3 regions of the Pullulanibacillus sp. KACC 23026 genome follow, and region 1 is predicted to be linked to each of the others. Evidence: riboswitches for the same ligand, from Rfam matches in the RefSeq annotation. Region 1 holds a riboswitch; each other region holds the start of a gene.

Region 1 (5,771 bases):
GTCAAAGGTGATAAAGATAGGCTTTTTGACTAGGGAAGCCTTGCCCCAATCCTCAAAAGTCAAAGGGGTAAATCCATGCTGCTTTAAATAATTCATCTGAGCTTCAAAATTTTTAGGTGAAACATACAGAGCTTTCTCCCCGTGCCCCGGATAGGTACCCAGCAAGTGATAGACTAATATCGGGATGGGATGCCTGGAAAAGGGGGGCATGGAATGATTGAAGGAAAAAAGAAAGAAGCCGATGATCATGATCCTGAGTAACCATCTAACTGCCGTAATGGTCATCCTCCCCCTTTGTCGATAGTCTCTCTATTTGTAACCAAAAAAGCTAACCGATACTAATTATAATGGGATATGGATTAAAACTAAAGTCTATTTCACGAAAAAAATGAACACGCTTTCCTGTTTTCTCTAAGGAAAAAGAGATCAGTTATTGCTCAAGGTTCGTGAAAAGACAAAAAGACAGTATAGCCTAAGCTAACAAATTTAGCGAATTCATCGATTGTGACTCATTTCTAGATTAGAAGTGAACTTGTATTTCTCAAGAAATTAGACGAGCAGGAAGTGAGGAGATTTGGCAAATGAAAATAACTAAACTCGAGACCTATGTTGTACCACCCCGCTGGCTCTTTTTAAAGATAGAAACAGATGAAGGGATGACAGGATGGGGAGAACCTGTAATAGAGGGTAGAGTCGCAACCGTTGAAGCTGCTGTACGCGAGCTAAGTACATATTTAATTGATCAGGATCCCCTTCGTACTGAGGATCTATGGAATGTCATGTATCGAAGCGGCTTTTATCGCGGTGGTCCGATTCTCATGAGTGCGATCGCTGGTATTGACCAAGCTTTAAGGGATATTAAAGGCAAATATTATCATGCACCGGTCTATGAACTAATGGGTGGCGCCTGTCGTGACTCGATCCGTGTTTATTCATGGATTGGCGGTGACCGTCCGAGTGATGTAGGCAATTCGGCCAAAGAAGTTGTCGAGCAAGGATTTACAGCAATCAAAATGAATGCTACCGAAGAATTGCAGTATATTGATACCCATGAGAAAGTAGATCAAGTTCTAGAAAGAGTAGCAGCGATTCGCGAAGCGGTTGGAAACTATGTCGGAATTGGCATTGGCGTCATAAGGATGGCAGCATCGCGGAATGGTAAGCTATGTCCATCATTCTAAAGTATAAAAAATAACTAAATATTCTAACATCTGTCACATGCTTGTTCGCTCATTCATACACTAGTGGCAACATATATTAGATAAAAGGATATAAGGAGTGAGGCCGCTTGAAGTCCGATGAGTTGAAAAAGCTGGATGTCGCGATTGAGGAAATCACGGAGATTGCTGAGGGATTGGGCCTTGATTTTTATCCAATGAGGTATGAGATTTGCCCAGCTGAAGTTATTTATACATTTGGGGCCTATGGCATGCCGACCCGTTATTCACACTGGAGCTTTGGTAAAACCTATCATAAAATGAAGCTCCAATATGACCTCGGCATGAGTAAAATCTATGAGCTTGTCATTAATTCCAATCCTTGTTATGCCTTTCTACTGGATTCCAATAGTCTCATCCAAAATAAAATGATCGTTGCTCACGTACTTGCTCACTGTGATTTCTTTAAGAATAATGTTCGTTTCTCGAAAACGCGCCGAGATATGGTGGAAAGCATGGCGGCAACGGCAGAACGCATTAAAGCCTACGAGGAACGGTATGGGCGAGACGATGTCGAAGCCTTTATTGATGCCGTCTTATCGATTGAAGAACATGTGGATCCTACCCTGACAAGAGTCAGACGGGAAGAAGCGAAGGAGACGGATTCCTTGCGTTGGAAGCCCGCAAAGCCTCTTTCTGATTATGATGATCTTCTGAGACTCGACGCTAAGAAAGTATTGAAAAATCCTGAAACCAAAAAGAAATTCCCTGAAAAACCGGAAAAGGACTTGCTCTTATTTATAGAAGAGCATAGCCGTGAGTTGACCGACTGGCAGCGTGATATTCTCACTATGCTTCGTGAAGAAATGCTCTATTTCTGGCCGCAAATGGAAACCAAAATCATGAACGAAGGTTGGGCGTCCTACTGGCATGCGAGGATCATGCGGGAGATGGATCTTACAACGGAGGAAGCCATTGAATATGCCAAATTAAATGCCAGCGTCGTTCAGCCGTCACGCCGGCAGATTAATCCTTATTATTTAGGAATTAAAATCTTTGAAGATATCGAAGAGCGTTATGATAACCCGACGGAAGAGATGTTAAAACGCGGAGTAAAACCTGGATCTGGCCGAGAGAAAATCTTTGAAGTACGCGAAATTGAATCTGACCAATCCTTTATCCGAAATTATTTAACGAAGGAACTTGTCCAGCGTGAGGATCTCTTTTTATTTGAAAGAAAAGGGAATGAAGTAGTTGTTTCGAGCAAAGATTGGGAACAGGTTCGGGATGAACTGGTCGCGAGCCGTGTTAACGCCGGTTTCCCATACATTGAGGTAGAAGACGGGGATTATTTAAAAAATGGAGAGCTTTATTTAGCCCATCGCTATGAAGGTCAGGAGCTTGATATCAATTACTTGGAAAAGGTACTCATCCATGTTCACAAGCTTTGGGGCCGAACGGTTCATATTGAAACGATTATCGATGATAAAAAGACGCTCTTCTCGTGTGACGGGGCCAAGGTGCACCGGAAGCGGCTGGATTAAAAATATTATGATTAAGCAAGGATCAACAATGATTCTTGCTTTTCTTATGTGGTCATCATTTCCTCACTTTTGCAGTTATAATCCAGGACCGATTTCTTTTTTTATGCTGCTATGATTTTGAGGGTGTCCGACTGAAAAGTTGAACAATCCATTTGAGTGTTTAAGAGTAGATATTTTCGAAACCCTCTTTTCATTTTCTGAAATTAAGGTATACTGTAACTACAATTAAATAGCGAATAACTAGGGGAGTCCAATAAGCTGGGCTGAGAAAGAAACGCGATGAAGTTTCTTGACTCTTTGGACCTGATCTGGATCATGCCAGCGTAGGGAAGTTAGATGTTTTTAGAAATCAAAGTAGGTAACTTCTACATATTAGCTGGGTCCGTTTTATTTATGGACTCAGCTTTTTTCTTTGATTTTGACTACTCTGTATTGTCTGGGTCTCGTCTTTTAAAAATTTTAAAAGGGGAGATTTTTTTTATGTCACTAAATGAAAAAAGTATTTCGATTATGTCCCAGTTTCCAGGAAGTAAGAAGGTCTATGTAGAGGGCTCACGAACGGATATTAAGGTACCTATGCGGGAAATAGAATTAAGTCCTACAACAGGCAGCTTTGGAGAAGAAGAAAATGGGCCTGTCCGTGTTTATGATACAAGTGGGCCTTATACAGATCCTAATTATTCAATTGACATCAAAAAAGGCTTACCTCCAATTAGAAGCACTTGGATTAAGGAACGCGGAGATGTCGAGGAGTACTCGGGGCGCGATATCCTGCCTGAGGATAATGGGTATAGGGATGAAAAGGATCCAAGAGCAAACCATAACGTCTTTCCTGGATTAAAACGTGAGGTCCTCCGGGCAAAATCAGGAACAAATGTCACTCAACTTCATTATGCCAAAAAAGGAATCATTACTCCGGAAATGGAGTTTATAGCTATTCGCGAAAATATGACTCCTGATTTTGTTCGAGAAGAAGTGGCAAGAGGAAGGGCCATTATCCCTTCTAATATTAATCATCCAGAATCGGAGCCTATGATTATTGGTCGGAACTTCCATGTAAAGATTAACGCCAACATTGGAAACTCAGCTGTATCCTCTTCAATTTATGAGGAAGTCGAAAAAATGACATGGGCCACTCGCTGGGGTGCCGACACTATTATGGATCTTTCAACAGGCAAAAACATTCATACTACTAGAGAATGGATTATTCGTAATTCGGCTGTTCCGGTCGGGACTGTCCCTATTTATCAAGCTTTAGAAAAAGTAAAAGGGGTTGCTGAAGATCTGACTTGGGAAGTTTACCGTGATACGTTAATCGAACAAGCGGAACAGGGCGTTGATTACTTCACCATTCATGCAGGCGTGCTATTGCGGTATGTTCCGCTTACTGCCAATCGTGTAACGGGAATCGTCTCACGTGGAGGATCCATTATGGCTCAATGGTGTTTGTATCATCATCAGGAAAACTTTTTATATACTCATTTTGAAGAAATCTGTGACATTATGAAAACTTACGATATTTCATTTTCATTAGGTGACGGCTTACGTCCGGGTTCTATTGCAGATGCCAATGATGAAGCCCAATTTGCAGAACTTGAGACCCTTGGAGAGCTTACTCAAATCGCATGGGAACATGACGTTCAAGTTATGGTAGAAGGACCAGGACACGTGCCCATGCATCTTATTAAAGAAAATATGGATAAACAGCTGGAGGTTTGTAAAGAAGCCCCTTTTTACACACTTGGACCGCTTGCAACCGATATTGCCCCTGGGTATGACCATATCACCTCTGCAATCGGTGCCGCTATGATTGGCTGGTATGGAACGGCCATGCTTTGTTATGTGACACCTAAAGAGCATCTAGGGCTGCCTAATCGGGATGATGTTCGCGAAGGGGTGATCACCTATAAAATTGCGGCCCATGCTGCTGACTTAGCAAAGGGACATCCAGGTGCACAAAAAAGAGATGACGCCTTGTCTAAAGCCCGTTTTGAATTCAGATGGCGCGATCAATTTCATTTATCATTAGATCCTGAACGGGCGATCGACTATCATGATGAAACCTTGCCAGCTGAAGGAGCAAAAACAGCTCATTTTTGTTCCATGTGCGGTCCGAAATTTTGCAGTATGAGGATCTCACATGATATCCGCAAATTTGCAAAAGAAAAGAACCTAGATACACAGAAAGTCATTGAACAAGGGATGAGAGAAAAAGCTAATGAATTTAGGAGTTCTGGCGGAGGTATTTATCAATAAATCAGTTTGATGTTCCTTTTTGAAAATCACATATAACATATGCCCTCAAGGTTTGCCTATCATTACTCCAAATCTCACTTACCGTTCAACCATTTTTAGAGGCTATGGCCGTGCCCGCGGAGAGCAACGTATTTTTGACGAAGCGTTTCATAAATGACTTAACTTTTAAATGAAAAACCGAACCCATCACGTTAAAAGATGTGAATAAGTTCGGTTTTTTCTATTCGTAAACGGCTTCTGTCCCGGCCTCTTTTTAAAAACCATTTTTAGTAATGAATTCATTACTATCTATTCGAATTTAAAAGCCGAACAAAGTAAGAGGGATGTTCTACCGTACTTTGATAGCGTACTTTGATAGCGTTCAATTAAGCTATTCAAAACGGCAGGCTTTTTAATTGTATTAAGATTTTGATTTTAACTTGAAATTTAAATAGTAATACACTACAATTTGTAGTGGAGGACTAAACGAAATGACTATCAAAAATTTTAAATATGATAAGGTTGGATTAGACCGCTTTTTCGGCCCGCTCGAAGCTAAAATAATCGATTATCTATGGGAATCTGGTCAAGAACAGTCAATCAAGCAGGTTCAGCATTACTTAGAGAAGGATAAGCCGATTAGTTTTAATACGGTTATGACCGTTATGAAACGGTTAGTCGACAAGGGCATTCTTACAAAACGGACTGATGGAAGGGTTTCTTTATTCAAGCCCGTTCAGACAAAGGAAGCGTTTATTGAGGAACAATCGAAGCGGTTAACAGAGAATTTGCTGGACGAATTTGGTGGTGTTGTAATCAACCATATGTTAGATGT
Region 2 (5,771 bases), 2.0 Mb from region 1:
GATGATAACGTTCAAGCTCTGAAGCAAGGAGCTGTGCTGCTTGTTTAGGTGAGACGCCCCCCCCCTTTTCGATCATCACAAGTTGAGGGGATAGGCAACTTTGTTGGTCATATATCGAGATATCTTCAGCAAGATGATGAATCGTTTCGTAATAACGATCTGCGGTTAACGCCTCCTTCCCAATAAGAGCAAAACTGATTTTATGCCCATAAGTCAGAAAACGTTTATAGTAAGGGACCATAGGCCTTATCTTTTCAACCGTTGTATTAGACCCATAAACAATAATGGCTTCTGCCGCTTCAATAGAAGGTAATTCAAGCTCCTCTGTTCCTCCTTTCCATGGCAGAATGGCAAGCGTTTCTGCGAGGCGTTCATCGACTTCTGCTAAGGACTGTCCAAAAAGCACGGCCATTAACGGCTCACTTGATGAGGTTTTACCCAGATTAGCTGATTTAACAAGTAATCCCATGATTAAACTCCAAAGCTGAACCCCTGGAACATTTCCAGAAAAAACATGAAAAATAAGGCTTGGCCCGAATGCCATGCTCATCCCACCCGTTTTTCGAGGACGGAATTCATCTAAAATCGTTGCTTGATCCAATTCTTCATCAATGAAACGCAAAAGCTCTTTTTTACGAAAGTTTCTCATGTATTGTTTAAGTTCAAGGCGAATCATTTCAGCATCATAGCCTGTTAAAGGAGGTAACAGCAACTCAGCTAACTGACGTAAAGGATAGTGTGGATTCAGCCATTTTTGAACAGCCTGATCGATTTTATCAACAATTTCGTTTATGGATAGTTTCATGAGATAGTAGTCTCGTGAAGACTTTATGGTATCCGTTATTTCTTTTATTAAGTTTTCTGTTAAAACAGGAGTAAGAAGCCTGTAAAAACCCTTTTTCGTTTCGATGATTCGTTCTTCAAATTCTTCAATATTAATAGAAGCTGGAAGTTTAAAAAGTTCAATAGTTTTTTCTTGACCTAGATGATTCACCTGATACCCCCTTTTTAGTAAAAAAGGGGTCAGCCCCCTCATTTGTTTGCTTGCAGCAATTGATCAACTGCAATGGAGCACCCTCTTGCCTCTGACCCCTCCACTCTTCCAAGAAGAACGAAACCATTATCCGTCTGGTAACCGAGATCTTCCGTTAGAATGGCTAGACAAGAATTCCAATTTGCCAAATCGAAATGAGCAAGAACACCCTTTTGACCTTTTTCAACGGGTTCTAATTTATTAGGATCCAAGACTAGGGTACGAAACCACGCTGGCCCTGCCTTATCCCTGATACTTTGACCCGACAATAGATTCGTACGGATAGTCTGGTCATAAGCCTGAGAACACAATTCCGTCATGCCGTACATATTAATGCACCATTCACGAGGAACATCAAAAAAGGAATGGAAGTCCTCATAAAGCTGTTCCATTTCAACTTCACGAGACTGACCTTTAAAGCCACCTGTATCAAAAATCCGACTCTTAATAGGTAAAGAGAATTTCAAGCCGTGAGCCCGGCAATAATCAAGAATGTGAACATAAGAAAAAGTCGCTCCAATCAATAGAACAGGATCTTTGCTTTCCTCAGAAGCTCGCAAAGCAGAAACAAACCCTTCCATATCTAACCCGTTTTCATTAAAGAAAAATTGACTTTTTCCAGTTCCAAAATACTCAACAGATTTGGATAAATATCTTGAAAGCGAAGAATGTTGATTCCTATCAGCAGCTGGAGATAAAACAAAAGTTGTTATTTTTTCCCTGTCAGGTAAGACAAATTGTTTATAAGGCCCTTTCATTGAAGCATCCCATGTTGTAAACCGTGGATGATAATGACAGCCTTTTTTCTCAGGGTTGGTCGTCCCACTTGTCATAAAGACGCCCTCTGCTGCTTCAACCGGCTCACAGGTTAAGGTCAACTCCTTGAAACCCTGAATCGGCATAGGCGGAATATCCAGCCATCGCTTCACGGTTAAAGGTGTTCGTCTCTTTGATTGACAGAACTTCTTATAAGGGAGATTATGCTTGAACTGAAATTTAAACATATCTAAAGCCAAACGATTAAACGCCGTCTCGTAAGTTTCACTTTGATTAGAATTCCAATCATTATAAGTCTGAATAAAGTTTAAAAGCTTATCAGTTAGTGTTAGGCTTTCTTCTCTCAAGTTGTCTCCTTCTTTCCAAACCAGCCAGGCACTGTTATTAAAATAAACTGTAAAAGAAACGCTGTAATCGTTCCGACCAGTACACTATTTGATAAAAAGGTGCCAATAGGACCTTTTACACCTGAAAAATAACTAGGCAAGGCAATCGCAAGTAAAATGGACAGTCCCGCAATCGTAAAATTGACGTCTGACCGTTCCATTTTAGTTAAAATTGAAATCCCCGTAAAAATTAAGGAAGCGGCAGCGGGTAAGAAAATCCCCCCAACAACGGGGTCTGGGGTGAGCGCAAGAATAGCTCCTGCCTTTGGAACAAAACCCAGTATGAGAAAGATAATCCCAGCTACAATAACCGGAAAACGAGACGCAACACCCGTTAACCGAAGTAATCCCACATTTTGGCCATAAGCCGTTGTTGGAAACCCGCCAATTAAGGTGGAAATGATTGAACCGATTGATTCTCCCGCAAATCCATTGCGAATCCGCCTCGAATCGAGGTTGACCTGAATCATCTCAGCTCCCGCTTGATAGACTCCCATGGCTTCAATGACCGCGACAATATAGGCCACAAAAAACATAACAAATGAATCCCACTTAAACGTTAAATGACCATATGGTAAAAAGTGAGGAAGACCAAACCACGCTTTTGTTCCGATTTGAGAGAAATGAGTTTGACCTAAGAGAGTTGCGATGATATCTCCTGCTATAAGTGCGATTAGAAAAGCGAATGATCGCCATTTTTTTCGGCCAAAAGTCGAAAGGAAGAGAACGATTAGGGTGGTCGGAATCGACATCGATAAAGTCGTGACCGTCGCAAAGGTTGGTGACCCTGAAGCCCCTCCTAAGAATTCGGATAATGTAAATCCTGATAAAGCGACACCAACAACAAATATAACCGTCCCAGAGATAACGGGCGTAAACAACACTCTTAGTCTTCCAATTAATCCCGTTATTGATAGGATAAAGACAATAATGGCACTTAATAAGATTCCGCCACCCGCAGCGGCCAGGCCATTTGCTTTTCCAGCTGAGATCATGAGTGAATCAAAGGCGGCAGACGGCCCCTGAACAATTGGCAGTCGCACCAGTTTCGTTGCTTGGATCAAGGTCACGAAGCCTGCTGCAAGAAAAATGGCATTGACTATATTTGACGCGAGTGCAAGCGGCATCCCCACCATGGCCGCGACAAAAATAGGATCCAACCAGACGTTTGAAACAAAAACATGCTGTAAGCCGTATAAAAAGGACTGTAAAGGCGGCAGTTTTTCATCATACCCCACCGTTAAATGCGTCTGATTACTCGATTGTTGTTCTATTTCCATCTTATTTCCTCCATAACATTCTTTCATTTTCCATGGAGAAATAATAAAAAGACACTTGCTTATAAGAAATTCTTCCTCATACGATTGGCTCTGTTAATGGACAATGTTGATTTTCTCTTATTTTTTCATTCAGCGAAAATACGAGATTCGTAGCTTTTTACCTTTTTTGAAAGGGCAGACTTAACCTTACAGAGCGACTATTTAAAAGATGAAAGTTACTTTCTTATTAGAATGTCATTATTATTTCCCTACGCTGGTATTACCCAGATCAGGTTGTGTTGGTCGACCACTCTAGTGATCCTCTCAGCCTGTTTCAACAAGCTCCCAATTTCGGCTACTTTTTTTATTTAATCTGGTGAACAGCTTTTTTTAATTCATTCGTCGTTTGGACAACGTGTTCAGCCTGACTAATAGCGGTGATGACGGACACACCATCCGCTCCCTCTTCTATGACGTCAGAAGCATTCGCCGGGTTAATCCCTCCGATTCCGACAATGGGAAAAGAAATCCCTTTTTGTCGTAACGTTTGGACTAGCTCCATTCCTCGTGCAGGTTTGGCATCTTCTTTCGTCGTTGTCGGGTAAATGGGCCCTACACCTAGATAGTCTGCCCCTTCTTGAATGGCAGACAGTGCTTCCTCCACCGTATGAGCGGATATGCCGACAAGCTTTTCTTCACCGAGTCGTTGACGGACGTCTCGTGCGGGTGCATCCTCTTGACCTATGTGAACACCATCTGCATCCAGTTCAAGTGCCAGATCCAAATCATCATTGACAATAAAAGGAATCTGATGCTGTTTGCAGATCGCTTGCAGGTCTTTGGCGAGTTGTCGTTTCGCCTCACCTTCTAGTGATCCAGTCCCTTTTTCGCGAAATTGAAAAAGCGTGATCCCGCCTTGAATCGCTTCTTTTAAAATATCACGAGGATCGCGGTTGCAATTCGGACTTCCCATTATAAAATAGACGTTTAATAGCTCCTTGATCGCTTCTGGAGAACGTTTAGCCATCGATCTCACTCCCTGCAAATTGATTGTAAGCCCAATGATTGGTTGGGCCATGACCGTGTCCCAGTCCCAGATCATATTGGATCGCACATTGAATAAACGACTTGGCGACCTGAACCGCTTGCTTAACTGTTTTGCCTTTTGCAAGCTCTGCGGTTAGGGCTGCTGAAAAGGTACACCCGGTGCCATGTGTGTTGACTGTCTGGATTCTTTGTGAGTTGAAATAATCAAAGTTGTGTCCGTCATATAAAACATCGACAACTTCGTCTGCTTCAGTGTCATGTCCACCTTTTACAACAACATAGGCTGCCCCTAAGTCATGTAAACGTTTGGCTGCTTCGCATTTGTCTTGAGGTGTACGGATAGTTATTTCTGCCAACACTTCAGCTTCGGGAATATTAGGGGTTATGACAGTCGCTAAAGGCAGAAGTTCCTTTTTCAGGGCATGAACCGCTTCTTGCTGAAGCAATGATGCCCCTCCTTTTGCAATCATCACGGGATCCATAACCAGATTTTCCCATTTAAAAGAGCGAATGTATTCAGACACGGCCATAATAATTTCTGGGCTGAACAACATCCCTGTTTTTAAAGCATCCGGCGGCAAATCCTCGCCAATTGATTGGAGTTGTTCGACTACCCCTATTGTCGGTACGGGATAGACCCCTTGCACTCCCGTTGTGTTTTGTGCGGTGACCGCGGTGATGGCAGACATCCCATAGACACCCAGCTCTTGGAAGGTTTTAAGATCAGCTTGTATCCCCGCCCCCCCTCCACTATCTGATCCGGCGATTGTCAATGCTTTATAGGTTTTCACGTAAGACTTTCCTCCTTTTTACGCCTTAAGTTGTTCCAGTCGTCCGTTCTGAATAATGTCATTTGGTGAGACGAGAGCAAGTTGATTGAGCAATTCTATTTGAAAACGCCCTGGACCTTCCTCACCAGATTTAGCATAGGCTAGCTCTGCTGCCACGCCATAGACTGTAAGAGCAGAAGCGGCTGCCTTTAGAGGATCCGATTCAACAGCTGCGAAAGCACCGATAACGGATGTCAACAAACACCCTGTGCCCGTGACTTTAGTTAACAGCGGATGACCATTTGTGCAGACATAGGTTACATTGCCATCTGTTACGACATCTTCAGGACCTGTTATGGTGACAACTGTGTTTAATTTTTTTGCCGCACGATATGCCAGTTCTCTTACGTTCCCGTTGCCCTCACTCGAATCAACGCCTTTAATGGCCCAGGCTTCTCCAACCACATTGGCCAGTTCTGCCGCATTTCCGCGAATTAAA
Region 3 (5,771 bases), 1.4 Mb from region 1:
ATTTGCTCAAAACGATGAAATGGCATTAGGGGCATTAAAAGCTATTCAACAATCCAATAAGAAGAACGTAAAAATTGTAGGAATTGATGGAGAAGGCGAAGCCATTAAAAATGTAAATAATGGTTCGATGTATGCGGATATTGCTCAACAACCAAGTGTTGAAGGACAATTAGGCGTCGATAAGGCTCTTGACTTATTTAATGGCAAGAAACTCGATTCAACCGTTCCAGTTCCTCTTAAACTCGTTACAAAAGGCAGTTCTTTTAAAGGATTTTAAGGATGAATAGAATGAAAAAAACAGTTGTAATCGGAAGTATCAACATGGACTTAGTGAATAAAGTGCATGCCCATCCGCTTCCAGGTGAAACCATTCTTGGGTTGAATCTTGAGTATAGTCCTGGAGGAAAAGGAGCCAATCAAGCGGTTGCGACGGCTCGTGCTGGAAGTGACGTAACCATGCTTGGAGCAGTAGGGAATGACGAGTTCTCAAGGCGACTATTAGAGAACTTATCACGTAACCATGTCAACACGTCATTTGTTAAAACGACAGATGGCCCGACAAGTTTAGCGATCATTACGGTAGATGATCGTGGAGAAAATTCGATTATTGTTACGCCTGGAGCCAATCAAACCTTTTCTGAACACGATTTAATCCAGACTTTTGATGAAAAGGCTTTTGAAGACGTTCATTCCATTATTTTGCAAAATGAAATTCCATTAACGACAACATTGAAAGCAATTGAAATGGCCAATAGGAAAGGTATTCAGGTGATCTTTAATCCGGCACCCATTTCAAATATAGGATTAGAACACCTTGAACAAGTCGATGTTGTTATTCTTAATGAGACTGAGGCTCAAACTTTAACGGGGATGGATCTGGTCTACGATTTTAATAAAGAAAACGTACAAGAAGCTTTCCGTATGCTATTAAGATCTGGACCAAAGGCAGTGATTATTACATTAGGTGAACACGGTTCAATTTATGGGACTTATCAGACTGTTGAGGGTGGCCAAAATGAAGATCCTTCGTTCTTGCTCTGCCAAGATGGTTTGACCCTTATTAAAGAAGATGCTTTTAAAGTTAAGACGGTTGATACCACAGCGGCGGGAGATACTTTTGTAGGTGCCTTTTCTACAATGTATGAAACCCCTTCGGATGCAAAAGAAGCCCTTCGATTTGCAACAGCGGCTTCAGCGTTGGCGGTTACAAAAGAAGGGGCACAAGAATCAACCCCATACAAGGATGAGATATTAAAATTTTTAAGTGAACAACAGAGATAAAAGAAATATAGCAGTATGACATGTGCTCCCTTTTGGAATCCAGATCATCAACGTCTGGTGACTAAAAGGGATTTTTTTAGCCATTTACTGAGACACATGGCACCGTCAGCGAGCGCGAGCATATCCAATAAAATACGAGCAAGTCATAAATTCTGAAGTCATTGAGTAATCCTTATTAATGACTTGGTTAATTGGAGTGTTACAGTTCTCCTTCTTTTATGAGTGAAATGGCACCCTTTTACTAATTTTCAAAATAACTCTTCCCTCTCGAGTGGATTTGATTTACAATTAAATTAACTGAATAAGTTATTAACTAGGGGAGTCCAATAAGCTGGGCTGAGAAAGAAACGCGATGAAGTTTCTTGACTCTTTGGACCTGATCTGGATCATGCCAGCGTAGGGAAGTTAGTTAAGTAAAAGTCAAAGTTGCCATCGACTTCTTACATTTCAAGCTGGGTCCATTTATTTATGGATTCAGCTTTTTTACTTTGATTATCCACTACACGGTCAGTGACCGATCTCGTCTTCAAAAAAAGAAAGGAGGGATTTTTTTGATTGAGGAAAACCGATCGATTCAATCAGCAACGGGTCGAGCCGTTAGTCCTTCCCTATCCCTCACCCCAAATTAGGTCATCCTATCATGTCGAGATTAAAACCAATCGCCTGCTTCGTCAAATGGGAAGGGGGACATCCATGACAAAAGAGTTACACGCGATTACAAATGGTAAGTTGAATTTAGATGAGGTCACCTCAATCGCCCGGGACATCACGCCCTTTATCACATCGCTCCATATTCGAGAAAAGGATCGTTCTGAAGACGAAATAAGGCACTGGGTTGAGCACCTTCTACATCATGGTATTCCAAGGGAAAAGCTCATTCTTAATCGCCATTTTCAAATGGCGGGCGAGTATAGGCTCGGAGGCGTCCAGCTTCCCGCAAACTTTGCCCACAACCCATTGGATATTAAGAGGGCGTTCCCTTTCTTAAAAATAGGGGCTTCTGTACATAACTTATCTGAAGCCCTTTTCTATCAAAAAAGCGGAGCGGATTTCTTGTTGTTTGGAAATATCTATGAAACCACGTGTAAACCGGGCCTTAAGGGGAGAGGAATCTCTCAGTTGGAGGAGCTCGTGCATGCCGTGACCATCCCTGTCATCGCATTAGGGGGAATACGACTTGAGCATGTTCCAGAACTCATTGAATTAAACATCTCTGGAATAGCGGTTATGTCAGGTGTCATGGGAGCTCAGGATCCCGTGAAAGCTGTTCATCTTTACCAAGAAAAGTTAAAGGAAAGGAGTCGATTCAATGATACCAGAACCATTTGATTCGATTATTATCGGTGGTGGCGTGAATGGCTGTTCGATAGCCTATCATTTGGCAAAGCAAGGGAAAAAGGTATTGCTTTTGGAAAAAAACAAAATTGGGTCCGAAGCGTCGAGTGCAGCCGCTGGAATGCTTGGTGTGCAGGCGGAATTAGACGATCCGAATTCTCTTTTTGAACTCGCCAAGAAAAGCCGCGCCCTGTTTCCTGCCATTGCCTCCGAGATCCGAGAGGTCACGCATATAGATATTGAATTGATATGGAATGGTCAATTAAAGATCGCTGAAACGCGTGAACAAGTCATCCATTATAAGAAAATCGCAGACTGGCAAACGTCTATTGGAGAAAAGGCAGTTTGGCTAGAGCCTGAAGAGGTCTTAGAGCTCGAACCCTCGCTTTCTAACAACATTCACGGAGCGCTCTATTTTCCAGAGGAAGGACATGTATCGGCTCCTCAGCTCACACAAGGCTTTGCTAAAGCCGCCGCTGCTTTTGGGGCGGTCATCCGAGAATTTTGCGAGGTGCAAACCTTGCTTATTCAAGACGGAACTGTAAATGGCGTCCGGACTCCAACAGGTGATTTTTATGGTCAATCCATTGTAGTAGCAACAGGGGCGTGGAGTAGGAAATGGTTACCAGAGGGAATGAATGAGAAGAACGCTTATTTTCCTGTTAAGGGAGAAGCCTTTTCTGTTCAAACAAATGTCCCGCTTCTTAAACGGACGGTCTTTACAAAAGGGTGCTATATGGTCCCTAAAAAAGGGGGCGAACTGATCATAGGAGCCACTATGGAGCCGCATACGTTTGATAAATCGGTATCGGTTGAAGGCCTTTCGCAGCTTATGAATAAAGTGAAAACACTTCTCCCATTAATTGGGACGGCCACATTGGATCGCTTTTGGTCAGGTATACGACCGATGACCCCGGATGGTTATCCTTATTTAGGGGAACATCCTGAGTTAAACCACTTATTTTTTGCGGTCGGGCATTCCAGAAACGGCATTTTACTAAGTCCTATTACGGGAAAAAGTATGGCTGATTTAATACTTGGAAATACGCCGTCAGTTGATTTAACTGATTTTAAATTAACCCGCAATAAAAGTCAGGAGGTTATCCTTTGAAATTAACCATTAATGGAAGACTATTAGCCTTGCCGGAAACGGTTTCCAAAGTCTCTGATTTACTAAGTCACTTAGGCCTTGAGAACAAAGTCACGGTTGTTGAAGTTAACCATGAAATTATTGAAAAGGGAAAGCAAGCCGAACAAAACTTAACCGATGGTGATCGTGTTGAAATTGTTCATTTTGTAGGAGGCGGTTGAACATGCTAAAGATAGCAAACTATCAGTTCCAATCTCGTTTATTACTGGGTACCGGAAAATATTCTGATTTTCATCTCCAAAAAGAAGCGGTGAACATTTCTGAAACGGAGATCTTAACGTTCGCGGTCAGGCGTATGAATATTTTTGAAGCGAACCAACCTAATTTTCTTGAAATGATCGATCTTGACAACTATAAGCTCCTCCCAAATACGGCGGGGGCAGCGACCGCCGAGGAAGCGGTGAGAATTGCCAAGCTCGCCAAGGCGTCTGGGTTGTGTGATATGGTTAAGGTTGAGGTGATTGGGGATTCAAAGACATTATTGCCCGATCCTATTGAAACATATAAAGCTTGTCAAATGCTACTAGATGAAGGATTTATTGTCCTTCCTTATATATCGGATGATGTGGTCCTTGCTAGAAGACTTCAAGCTCTTGGCGTTCATGCGGTGATGCCAGGTGCGTCACCAATTGGGTCCGGTCAAGGAATCTTGAACCCCACTAACCTCTCTTTTATTATCGAACAAGCCGAAGTCCCTGTGATTGTGGATGCAGGAATAGGTTCACCCGCAGATGCGGCACGGGCAATGGAGCTTGGGGCAGATGGCGTGCTATTAAATACAGCAGTTTCTGGTGCCAAAGATCCTGTGAAGATGGCACTGGCGATGAAGCTGGCCATTGAGGCGGGGCGGTATGGATTTGAAGCTGGACGGATTCCAAAGAAGAAATTCGCAAGTGCAAGCAGTCCAACTGAGGGGTTGAGTCCTCTTTGATGAATGATCGCTATTCTAGGCAAACCCTTTTTGCTCCTATTGGAGAAAAGGGCCAAGAGAAACTTAAGCAAGCTCATGTTTTAGTCGTAGGGGCAGGGGCTTTAGGCACCCATCTTTCGGAAGGACTGGTTCGCGCAGGGCTAGGCAAACTCACGATAATCGATCGAGATTATGTCGAGTGGAGTAATCTTCAAAGACAACACTTATATACAGAAGAAGATGCGAGGATCCAAATGCCAAAAGCGATTGCGGCTGAAAAACGCTTGAAACAGCTTAATTCCGATGTTTCTGTACGAGGGATCGTGGCAGAGCTCGGGGTGCAAGAAATGGAGACGTACATTCCCCCTGTCGATTTAATGATCGATGCCACCGATAATTTTGAAACTCGGATGCTGTTAAATGATGCCGCCCAGAACTACAGCCTCCCATGGATCTACGGGGCCTGTACGGGCAGCTACGGATTAACGTATACGTTTCTGCCGGGCAGAACGCCTTGTCTCACTTGCTTGTTAGGAGCCCTGCCAATGGCCGGAGAAACCTGTGATACAGTGGGAATTATTAGCCCAGCGGTTCAAATTGTCACAGCGAATCAACTCTCTGAAGCGTTCAAACTTCTAGTTGGAGATTACGAGTCCCTTCGAGGAACCCTCTATTATTTTGATATATGGAAGAATGAACAGGCTTCTATTGACGTCTCCTCAATGAAGAAGAGGGATTGCCCATCATGCGGCGAATCCCGATCTTATCCGTACCTTAATGAGGACCATCATTCTAAAACAGCCGTATTATGCGGCCGCGACACGGTTCAAATACGACCACCGAAACTCCTGAATCTCGATCTGGACCAACTAGCCAACCAACTCAAATCAGTAGCAGAAAACATCAACATCAATCCCTACTTGATCCAATTTACAATAGATAAGCACCGTCTCGTCCTATTTAAAGACGGAAGAGTCCTTATCCACGGAACAAAAGACATCACAAAAGCCAAATCACTCTACAACAGATACATCGGCGGCTGAACTTATCGCGAAACGCGGGGTTGAAACGCGAGAACCGTCCCCTCGTTTCGCT

The links. A riboswitch is a leader RNA that binds a small molecule or an ion and turns the genes downstream of it on or off. The one in region 1 is predicted to bind thiamine pyrophosphate.
Region 2: linked by a shared signal. The riboswitch ahead of PU629_RS09870 (solute carrier family 23 protein) and the one ahead of thiC (phosphomethylpyrimidine synthase ThiC) in region 1 are both predicted to bind thiamine pyrophosphate.
Region 3: linked by a shared signal. The riboswitch ahead of PU629_RS02890 (thiamine phosphate synthase) and the one ahead of thiC (phosphomethylpyrimidine synthase ThiC) in region 1 are both predicted to bind thiamine pyrophosphate.

What each region holds. Positions count from the first base shown of each region.
Region 1 covers NZ_CP119107.1:4,049,021-4,054,791, reverse strand. Annotated here, with positions in the region: gene PU629_RS18785 (polysaccharide deacetylase family protein) at 1-285, opposite strand, end outside; partial or broken gene dgoD (galactonate dehydratase) at 582-1,127, shown strand; gene PU629_RS18775 (SpoVR family protein) at 1,289-2,701, shown strand; TPP riboswitch at 2,934-3,048, shown strand; gene thiC (phosphomethylpyrimidine synthase ThiC) at 3,182-4,957, shown strand; gene PU629_RS18765 (BlaI/MecI/CopY family transcriptional regulator) at 5,428-5,771, shown strand, end outside.
Region 2 covers NZ_CP119107.1:2,093,975-2,099,745, reverse strand. Annotated here, with positions in the region: gene PU629_RS09880 (acyl-CoA reductase) at 1-994, opposite strand, end outside; gene PU629_RS09875 (LuxE/PaaK family acyltransferase) at 1,033-2,157, opposite strand; gene PU629_RS09870 (solute carrier family 23 protein) at 2,154-3,476, opposite strand; TPP riboswitch at 3,705-3,814, opposite strand; gene thiE (thiamine phosphate synthase) at 3,820-4,482, opposite strand; gene thiD (bifunctional hydroxymethylpyrimidine kinase/phosphomethylpyrimidine kinase) at 4,475-5,293, opposite strand; gene thiM (hydroxyethylthiazole kinase) at 5,312-5,771, opposite strand, start outside.
Region 3 covers NZ_CP119107.1:653,520-659,290, forward strand. Annotated here, with positions in the region: gene PU629_RS02880 (D-ribose ABC transporter substrate-binding protein) at 1-277, shown strand, start outside; gene PU629_RS02885 (ribokinase) at 289-1,281, shown strand; TPP riboswitch at 1,587-1,701, shown strand; gene PU629_RS02890 (thiamine phosphate synthase) at 1,975-2,610, shown strand; gene thiO (glycine oxidase ThiO) at 2,591-3,727, shown strand; gene thiS (sulfur carrier protein ThiS) at 3,724-3,927, shown strand; gene PU629_RS02905 (thiazole synthase) at 3,930-4,697, shown strand; gene PU629_RS02910 (thiazole biosynthesis adenylyltransferase ThiF) at 4,697-5,719, shown strand.